Regions from separate parts of the Clostridium sp. BJN0013 genome, predicted to be linked through region 1. Evidence: riboswitches for the same ligand, from Rfam matches in the RefSeq annotation. Region 1 holds a riboswitch; each other region holds the start of a gene.
What was found. A riboswitch is a leader RNA that binds a small molecule or an ion and turns the genes downstream of it on or off. The one in region 1 is predicted to bind S-adenosylmethionine.

Region 1 (3,285 bases):
AAAGGGAACCAAGAAATACTGCATAATGATTTAATAACCTATTTTGAAGATGATGACTTTAGGGAAAAAATAATTAAAGATGGGAATTATAAAAAAACAGTTGAAAAGTCACATGGCCAAATTGAGATAAGGGAATATTATCAAACAAAGGACATTAAGTGGCTAACTAATAGGGAAAAATGGAAGAATCTTAAAAGTATAGGAATTGTAGAAAAAACTATAAAGAAGAAAGATAAAGAAAGTAAAGAAATACGTTATTATATAAGTAGTTTGGCCCCTGAAATAAACTTATTTGAAAAAGCTGTACGAGGTCATTGGGGAATAGAAATAATGCACTGGCATTTAGATGTTACATTTAAAGAGGATAGCATTAAAACAGTTGAAGAAACAGCAAATAAAAATATGAATATAATAAGAAAATGGGCATTATCTATATTAAAATTATTGGATATGGGAAAAAAGATGAGTTTAAAATTAAAAAGATTTTCAATCAATTGTAAACCTGATGAATATATAAGTAAAATTATGGAAATTTAGTTAACTCGTAATCTTACTTATGTAGTTATATATTTTCATGCGTTTGTCCTGTATTTGCTTTCACTTGTTATTTATTTTTATATACTTTATAATAAAATAGTAAAGTAAATAACTGTATGAAAGTTTTTAAGTCTATAGAAATTTGATGATTTCTAGAATAAAAACTTATAGAATTTAGAATGTAGGTGAGTTTTATGCAAGATGTAATTTTGACAGAAGCTGGTAAGAAAAAACTAGAGGAAGAATTAGAGTATTTAAAAACAGTAAAAAGAGTAGAGATTAAGGCTGCCTTAAAATCTGCCCGTGCCCAGGGAGACCTTAGTGAAAATGCTGATTATAGCGCAGCTAAAGAAGATCAATCTATGACTGAGACTAGAATACAAGAACTTGAATATCAACTTAAAAATGCTGTAATAATAGAGAGTTCATCGGAAACAGATGTGTTTGATATAAATAAAACTGCTTTAGTAAAATTTTATGATGTAGACGAAGTTGAAAAGGTTACCCTGGTAAGTTCTGTAGAATCAGATGTTAAGAATATGAAAATAAGTATAGAATCTCCTCTGGGAAAGGCTCTTTTTAGGCTGAAGGTAGGGGATAAGGCGACAGTAATATCACCTGATGGAAATTATGATGTAGGAGTAGAGAAATTACTATAATGGATATATTTTATAGCAGAATATTTTTTACTACGTAATTTCTAGGAGTTTATATAAAGCTCCTTTTTTGTGCCATTTTGATTATATTGAGGTTGACAAATATTTGTTGTTTTGTTATCATGTATAAAATTAAATAGTAAGATTCTTATTGCGAGAGACTGAGGGACTGGCCCTATGATGTCCAGCAACCTAATATTTAAGGTGCTAATTCCAGCAGGTATTACCTGAAAGATAAGAAGAAGTATGTAAAACCTCTTGTAGCTTATCTGCAAGAGGTTTTAAAAAATTAAAGTTTTAATTTTTAAAACCCATTGTGTAGTTAATGGTATTTAAGTGTATAGAATAAAAAATTTTAATAAAATTGAAGGAATTAAAGATGAGTGTAGAAAATGTGGTTAACTATTTTTTAAATAGAAATTTAGAGAGTCCCGTATTTAAACTTCCTGATAGTGGTGCTACTGTACAGCAGGCAGCGGAGACCATACATACAGACCCCAAATATATAGCAAAAACTCTAGCTTTTAAGCTTAAGGATGAAGATATACTAATAGTTATGAGAGGAGATTTAAGAGTTAGTAATAAAAAATTTAAAAAAGTCTTTAAAACTAAGGCTAAGATGTTAAGTCAGGATGAAGTTTTAGAGAATACAGGCCATCCTGTGGGGGGATTATGTCCTTTTGGTTTAAAAAATCCTTTAAAAGTGTATATAGATGTTTCTGTAGAAAATTTTCCGTATGTATATCCTGCAGCTGGTTCAAAGGAATTTGCTCTTAAGATAAACCCACAACAAATTAAAGAGCTGGTAGATGGGCAATGGATTGATGTATGCGAGGATGAATCAAGAGATTTTTAGATTCAGGTGGAGTTTACTCATAATGAATGCTTTTCTCCATCTGAACTTTAAAAGAATTTGTAAGCATAATATAATTTTAGGAAATATATTTCAATTTATAAGTGACATATTTGGAATTTATAGGTATAATATAGTTATTATTAATGAAGGGAGTGGAATTTATTGAGGGGTGATGAAAAGACTTCTTTAGTGCTTATGGTTCAAAATTCCCATAGAATATTTTGTTATTATAACATATCATCTATGACGGTGAAAGAATTTGAAGATAGATATGGAGAAGCACTGTGGAAAAACTCAAAACCAGTTATAAAAGTCTATTCTGTAGAAAATGGAATAGCTAATAATATAAAGACAATCTTTATAGACCCCTTTGCAGATAGCTGGTATATAGATATTGAAAAGGACGATATGGATCTTTTTGTAAAGCTGGGGAGGATTATATCAGGTAACAAATTTGTCGCATTTGCAGTTTCAAATACAGTAACAACTCCAAGGGATAGTAAGTCTTTAGACAGTTCTCTTTGTTTTTTGGATGTCTCTCAAAGTTATATATCTAATTCGAAAGAGGAATTTTCTGATAACTTTACAGAGGGGAAAAAAAAAATCGATATCCAGAATTAATATTTAAAGATGAAGGTGGATACAATGAATTTATAGATAAATATATGGAAGAGTTAGAGAATAAATATACTTTAACTTCTTCTAGAGGAGGTCTAAAATGACTAAAGGATATATTTCAATTATACTTCACAGTCATATGCCTTTTATAAGACATCCAGATTTAAAAGATCCACTAGAGGAAAGATGGCTATTTGAAGGTATCAGTGAATGTTATATACCTCTTATAGATGTATATGATAAACTCATAAAAGATCATATGGATTTTAAAATTACTATGTCTATAACGCCTACTTTAATGACCATGTTAGAAGATGAATATTTAAATAAAAGATATTTGGAATATCTAAGAAAGTCCATAGCTCTCTCTGAAAAGGAGATAAAGAGAACAAAATATAATAAAGAGCTTGCTATTCTTGCCCGGTTTTATAATGAGAGATTTTCCAGAATATTAAATGTATACAAAAATTATGATTACAATATAATGAATGCCTTTAGAAAGTTTGATAGACTGGGGTACTTAGAAGTGTTAACCAGCTCTGCCACCCATGGACTTTTACCCTTGCTTGCCGTAAATCCAGAATCAGTCAGGTCACAGATAGGGGTGGGAGTTCAGAG
Region 2 (3,285 bases), 1.7 Mb from region 1:
AGCAAAGGAGAATCAGGGAGGATTCATAGTAGGAGGAAGTAATTATGGACAGGGTTCAAGTAGAGAACATGCAGCTCTAGCACCACTTTATCTGGGAGTAAAAGGAGTACTTGCTAAATCCTTTGCTAGAATCCACAAGGCGAATCTTATAAACAATGGAATAATTACTTTAGTATTTGAAAATTTAGAGGACTATGACAGAATAGAAACTATGGATGAATTGGAAATTAAAGATGCATTAACACAAATTGATAATAATATTATTATAGTAACTAATAAAACTAAAGGTGAAGAATATAAAATGTTATTTGATGTTACAGATAGGCAGAGAAATATGATAAGATATGGAGGTTTGTTGAATTTAGTGAAGAGGAGTAACAACTAAAATTTTTATAGTGAAACATATGGTAAATGAAGAAATTTAAAAAAATAATTAATACTTTATCAATAATAGTCCCTAGATATTTATAGAAAAATCTAGGGACTATCTTATTTAATAAATTAGGAGGTGATGTAACATATAATTACTATTTTTGTTACAAGAATTAGTATAATTTGCCCCGCCCATTTAGATCATGGCTTTTTAAATAAGCGGATATTAATTATTTAATTTGTAGGAGGAGTTTTAAATAATTAATCACAGTGTATTATATTAAACTTGGGCAAGAGCTTGTTCTAAGTCATCTATAAGATCTTGAACACCCTCAACTCCAATGGAAAGTCTTACGAGATCTGGAGTAACTCCAGCAGTTTTTTGCTGCTCCTCATTAAGTTCTGAATGGGTAGTACTTGATGGATGAATCACAAGGGATTTAGCATCTGCTACATTTGCAAGTAGTGAAAATAAATTAAGGCTATTTATAAATTTCTTTCCTGCTTCAAGGCCACCTTTTATTCCAAAGGTAAATATGGAACCTGCTCCTTTTGGAAAATATTTTTTGGATAATTCTCTATATGGACTACTTTCTAGTTCAGGATAATTTACCCAGGAAACTTTTGGATGATTATTTAAAAATTCTACTATTTTTCGTGTGTTCTCTACGTGCCTTTCAACTCTCAAGGATAATGATTCTAAACCTAAAATAAAATAGAAGGCATGTTGAGGACTAATTGTAGCACCTGTATTTCTCAAAAGTTGAACTCTTGCCTTTGTGGCAAAAGCTACAGCACCCAAGTCTGAATATACAAGTCCACCGTAACTTTCATCAGGTGTGGTGAAATCAGGAAATTTGCCGCTTGCTGCCCAATCAAATTTACCACCGTCAACTATAACTCCACCAACTGCAGCTCCATGTCCTCCAATAAATTTGGTTGCAGAATGAATAACTACATCTGCACCGTATTCTATTGGTCTTACAAGGTATGGTGTTCCAAATGTATTATCTAAAATAAGAGGTATTTTATTCTCATGGGCAATATTTGCCACAGCCTCTATATCTAAAATATTAATTCTTGGATTGCCTATTGTTTCTCCATAAACTGCTTTAGTTTTAGGAGTAATAGCTTTTCTAATATTTTCAGGGTCATCCGGATCTACAAATATTACATTGATTCCAAGTTTCTTTAAAGTCACCTTAAATAATTCATAAGTTCCGCCATATAGTGTGCTGGCTGAGACTATATCATCTCCTGAATTTGCTACATTAAGTATGGAGTATAAAATTGCCGCCATTCCTGATGATGTAGCAAGAGCTGCAGAGCCTCCTTCAAGGGCTGCTATTCTTTGTTCAAATACATCTTCAGTAGGGTTCATTATTCTACCATACACGTTTCCAGGTCTCTTTAATTGGAAAAAGTCTGCAGCTTCATCTGCATCTTTAAAAACAAAGGATGTAGTCTGATAGATTGGAACTGCCCTTGCACCAGTAGTTGGATCTGGCACTTGCCCTGCATGTACTTGTAATGTTTCAAATGATAATTTTTTTTCACTCATTATATATTCCTCCTTGATAGTTTTTATTTGACAGTATTTATTTGTGATTTTTTTGAAGTTTTTAATATCTTGCACGAAACTTCTTATTGGTAATCCGCAGAAAAGTAAAAAATAAAAAATCTTCTTGTAAGATAAGTTACAAGAAGATATCCTTCATGCTTCTCATCTTCCAGGTTTTAACCTGCTGGAATTAGCACCGTTGAATAATAAAAAATCATTCAGGTTGCCGGGCATCATAGGGCCAGTCCCTCCGCCGCTCTGGATAAGAAGTTCCGTATTCAATTGAAAAGATAATACCAGATATATATAATACTTGTCAATAGAAAAACAAAAAATAATTAAATTATTTTTTAAAGAGTAGAAACATTGTAAAAATGTTGACAAGCAATATTAAAATATTTATTATGGGAAATAAGAGTGAGGACATAATTAAAATGTATATAGATAAATAATTGGTGTATTATATGTATAAATATAAAGTTATAGTTTAATCAGGTATAGAGTACTTGGGAAAAGAGGAGACATAATGAATTTTAAAAATTTAGTAAATAAATTCAATAATAGATTTATTTTTTTTGATGGAGCTATGGGAACAATGCTTCAAAAATCAGGACTTAAATTGGGAGAATTACCGGAGATACTTAACATTACAAATCCTGAAATAATAAGGGAAATACATAGAAAGTACTTAGATGCAGGAGCAGACATCATAACAACTAATACTTTTGGAGCTAATGAACTGAAATATGAGTATTCTGATTATACTATAGAGAATGTGATTTCTGCGGGAGTAAAACTTGCGAAAAAGGAAGCAGGAGATAAATTAGTGGCTCTTGATATAGGACCTATTGGAAAAATTATGGAGCCTACAGGGAATTTAAGTTTTGAAAGTGCATATAAATTATTTAAAAATCAAATCATTATAGGCGAAAAATTTGGTGCAGATGTAGTTTTAATAGAAACTATGACTGATTTATATGAAGCAAAAGCAGCTATCCTTGCAGCAAAAGAAAATAGTAGTCTTCCTATATTTTGTACAATGACATTTCAAGAGGATGGCAGAACTCTTATGGGTACGGATGCTAAAACTATGGTATTTGTGTTGGAAGCTTTGGGGGTAGATGTTCTTGGAGTTAACTGTTCTTTAGGACCTAAAGAGCTTCAAGGGATTGTGGAAGAAATTTTAAAATATTCTTCCATACCGGTTATGGTACAACCTAACGCAGGACTTCCAAGGTATGATGGGGAAAATACAATTTATGATGTATCCCCTGAAGGTTTTGCAGAGAATGTATTAACTATGGCCACAAAAGGGGTTAGGGTTTTAGGTGGATGTTGTGGTACTACTCCAG
Region 3 (3,285 bases), 1.5 Mb from region 1:
CTGTATTTTAATGAAGCTCCTTCTCTTATATAAACTTCCACACAACCTGCATGCAAGTTATTTACATAATATTTAGGTGCAGAACATCCCTCTATATAATGAATTTTTGCTCCTTTTTCAACTATTATAAGGGTATGTTCAAATTGTCCCGCTCCTGGAGCATTTAATCTAAAATAAGATTGAATTGGAATATCAACCTGAACTCCCTCTGGAACATATACAAAGGATCCTCCAGACCATACTGCTCCATGAAGTGCAGCAAATTTATGATCCGTTGGAGGTACAAGTTTCATAAAATGAGGTCTCACTAATTCTTCATAGTCCCTTATGGCCGTTTCCATATCCATATATAGTACACCCTGTTTTTTCAGATCTTCACTTACATTATGGTAAACAACTTCAGAATCATATTGAGCACCTACTCCTGCTAGTGATTTTTGCTCTGCTTTAGGTATACCCAACAAATCAAAAGTATTTTTTATATCTTTAGGAACATCTCTCCAATTATGTTTTATGTCAGTATCTGGTCTTACATAGGTCACTATATTATCCATATTTAGATCTGTTAAATCAGGTCCCCATGAAGGCATTGGCATATTATCATATATTTCTAAGGCCTTAAGCCTAAACTCTTTCATCCAGGCCGGATCATTTTTTTCATAAGATATTTCCTCTATTATTTCTTTTGTAAGTCCTCTATCAGTTTTATAAATAGATTCATCTTTATTTTTTACATCATAAATACTTCTTATTATATCTTTTATATAAGTTTTATTTTTTTTCAACAGGAACACCTCTCTTATTAAACAGTATATTATACCAGAGCCTTAAATTTATCATATCCGCTTTTCTCTATTTCTTCAGCTAAAGATGCATCCCCAGTCTCAACTATTTTTCCATCTACAAGTATATGGACATAATCCGGTTTTAAATACTCTAAAATACTATTATGATGGGTAATTATAAGTATAGAATTCTCCTTTGTTCTAAGCTTGCTTACTCCTTCTGATACTATTTTAACTGCATCTATATCAAGTCCTGAATCTGTCTCATCTAGCATAGCAAGTTTTGGTTCAAGCACCGCCATCTGAAGTATTTCATTTTTTTTCTTTTCTCCACCAGAAAACCCCACATTTAAGTACCTTTTAGTATAGCTTTCATCTATTTTTAGAAGTTCTAATTTTTCTTTTAAAATTTTTCTAAATGCCAAAATACCTATTTTCTTTTTAGAAACTGAAATTTTTGCGCTTCTTAAGAAATTTTCCACAGTTATACCTGGTATCTCCTGTGGATATTGAAAAGACATAAAGATTCCACATCTGGCCCTTTCATTTACTTTTAAGTCACTGACAGACTTTCCTTCAAATATTATATCTCCTGCTGTCATATTATATTTAGGGTGCCCCATAATAGTATTTACAAGTGTAGATTTTCCTGCACCATTTGGTCCCATTATGGCATGAACTTCACCTTTACCAACTTCCAAATTCACTCCTTTTAATATTTCTTTATCGCCAACTTTTGCTATTAAATTGTTTATTTTTAATAATTTATTTGACATCGTATCTCTCCTTTAAATCCGAGTATTTAACTCATATTTAAATATAAAAAAAATCAGCTACAAAGTTACTTCAATAATTAAGCAGGATGATATCCGACTTAAACACTCAACATTGTCTCTGATTATATTTTACTCTTTATTTAAAAGATAATCAATAATAAACTCTCTATTTAAGTCTTATTTTTTCATTAGTTTCCACTTGAATTACTATTCCATCTTGAATTACCAAAGTTATTGATCCGTAGCTTATATTCTTTAATGATTCAACTATTTTTTTTATATATTCTTCTGAAATCTGATTTTTTCTTTCAATTCTTCTCTCCATTTTTATATTATACCCCCTTTTATAAAATCTTACTAATATAAAAATTAAAAACCCTCTTCCAAACAAGAAGAGGGTTTTATATCATTCCTAAGATACAAAAGAATCAACCTTAAAGGTATTTTCTTTACCTCATCTTCCAGAACTATGTTCTGATGGACTTAGCACCTTACATAAAATTTAAATGTGGTTGCTGAAACTTCATCGGGCCATTCCCTAAGTTTCTCTTGATAAGGATATTCATTAAATTTTTGAATTATTACTTTTATTAAGTTTCATTATATTATATTAAACTTTACAATGTCAATAAAATTGAAATAATTTTTTAATAAATCATATTTGTGCTACAGAAATTTTTATATACTATTATTTATAAGTCTCCAGTATATTACTATATATATCTTCTGTCAAAGTTAGCCCGCCATTATATCCCACATAAGTTCTATTGAGCACTAACCTGTGTTTGACCGGTAGTGATATATTTATTCCAAATCCATTTAATTCTGACACTATATCTCTATCCCATGAACTTCCCAAAATCAGAGGAGTATGATTGCCATGTCCATATTTTCTCAAGCTTTGATGTATTTTTCCTCCATCTATTTCAAATATTACTTTAGCAGAAGTGCTATTTGAGAGATGTTCAAATTCATACTCTATGCTTTTTCTATATTGTTCAGGAGTATCATCTGTAATATATTGTTCTCCTGGAACAATCCCCAGTTCATTGGTTAAAAACTTACTAATCCCAAGGGCATAAAAAGAATCTGTTATATTAAAAAATCTATCTGCCACACTATATCTGAATTCTATAAAAAAGTCTATTGATCTATCAATATAATAATAAAATCTCTCTTCTTCTTCATTTATAAAAGTTTCCACCTTTTCTTTATTAAGCTTAGCAAAATCCCCCACAGTTCTTAAAAATTTACTGGTTTCTTTTGCACCTATGGGCAAAATTGGATAATGCAAATAAGGAGTACCATACTTTTTCTTCAATAATTCAGCAGTACTTAAACCTACCCAAGGTGATAAAACTAAATTAAATTGTGCTTGTGGAATTGTTTTCCATTCATCAGCACCACCAGATTCTGTACCAAAAAGTATATTCACTTTTAATCCTATTCCTTCAAGTAACTTTTTTATCTCACCTAAATTCCCAGACCAAAATGTATCCTGATAGGGAATCACAGACCATACATTTACCAATCCCACTTCTTTTTTTATTGATTTTTCACTTACAAACTGATTTATAATAGCTTCAATAACTAATTCATGACCTTTAAAATTGCTTCCTTTAAAACCTGCTGTCTCTGCATAAACTATGGGAATGCCTTTATCTTTATATTCACTTACTACTTGCCCTACATCATCCCCTATTATATCAGAAGTACATCCTGTT

Region 2: another riboswitch for S-adenosylmethionine. It lies ahead of AB3K27_RS16135 (O-acetylhomoserine aminocarboxypropyltransferase/cysteine synthase family protein); the one in region 1 lies ahead of AB3K27_RS03680 (YbaK/EbsC family protein).
Region 3: another riboswitch for S-adenosylmethionine. It lies ahead of AB3K27_RS17130 (DUF2292 domain-containing protein); the one in region 1 lies ahead of AB3K27_RS03680 (YbaK/EbsC family protein).

The regions. Positions count from the first base shown of each region.
Region 1 is NZ_CP162495.1:673,576-676,860, forward strand. Features, by position in the region: gene AB3K27_RS03670 (ISAs1 family transposase) at 1-537, shown strand, start outside; gene greA (transcription elongation factor GreA) at 732-1,196, shown strand; SAM riboswitch class I at 1,339-1,434, shown strand; gene AB3K27_RS03680 (YbaK/EbsC family protein) at 1,573-2,049, shown strand; gene AB3K27_RS03685 (DUF4912 domain-containing protein) at 2,212-2,670, shown strand; gene AB3K27_RS03690 (glycoside hydrolase family 57 protein) at 2,768-3,285, shown strand, end outside.
Region 2 is NZ_CP162495.1:3,105,425-3,108,709, reverse strand. Features, by position in the region: gene AB3K27_RS16140 (aconitate hydratase) at 1-385, shown strand, start outside; gene AB3K27_RS16135 (O-acetylhomoserine aminocarboxypropyltransferase/cysteine synthase family protein) at 653-1,933, opposite strand; SAM riboswitch class I at 2,093-2,202, opposite strand; gene AB3K27_RS16130 (homocysteine S-methyltransferase family protein) at 2,460-3,285, shown strand, end outside.
Region 3 is NZ_CP162495.1:3,299,076-3,302,360, forward strand. Features, by position in the region: gene sufB (Fe-S cluster assembly protein SufB) at 1-785, opposite strand, end outside; gene sufC (Fe-S cluster assembly ATPase SufC) at 815-1,561, opposite strand; gene AB3K27_RS17130 (DUF2292 domain-containing protein) at 1,728-1,886, opposite strand; SAM riboswitch class I at 2,013-2,120, opposite strand; gene AB3K27_RS17135 (nitrogenase component 1) at 2,250-3,285, opposite strand, start outside.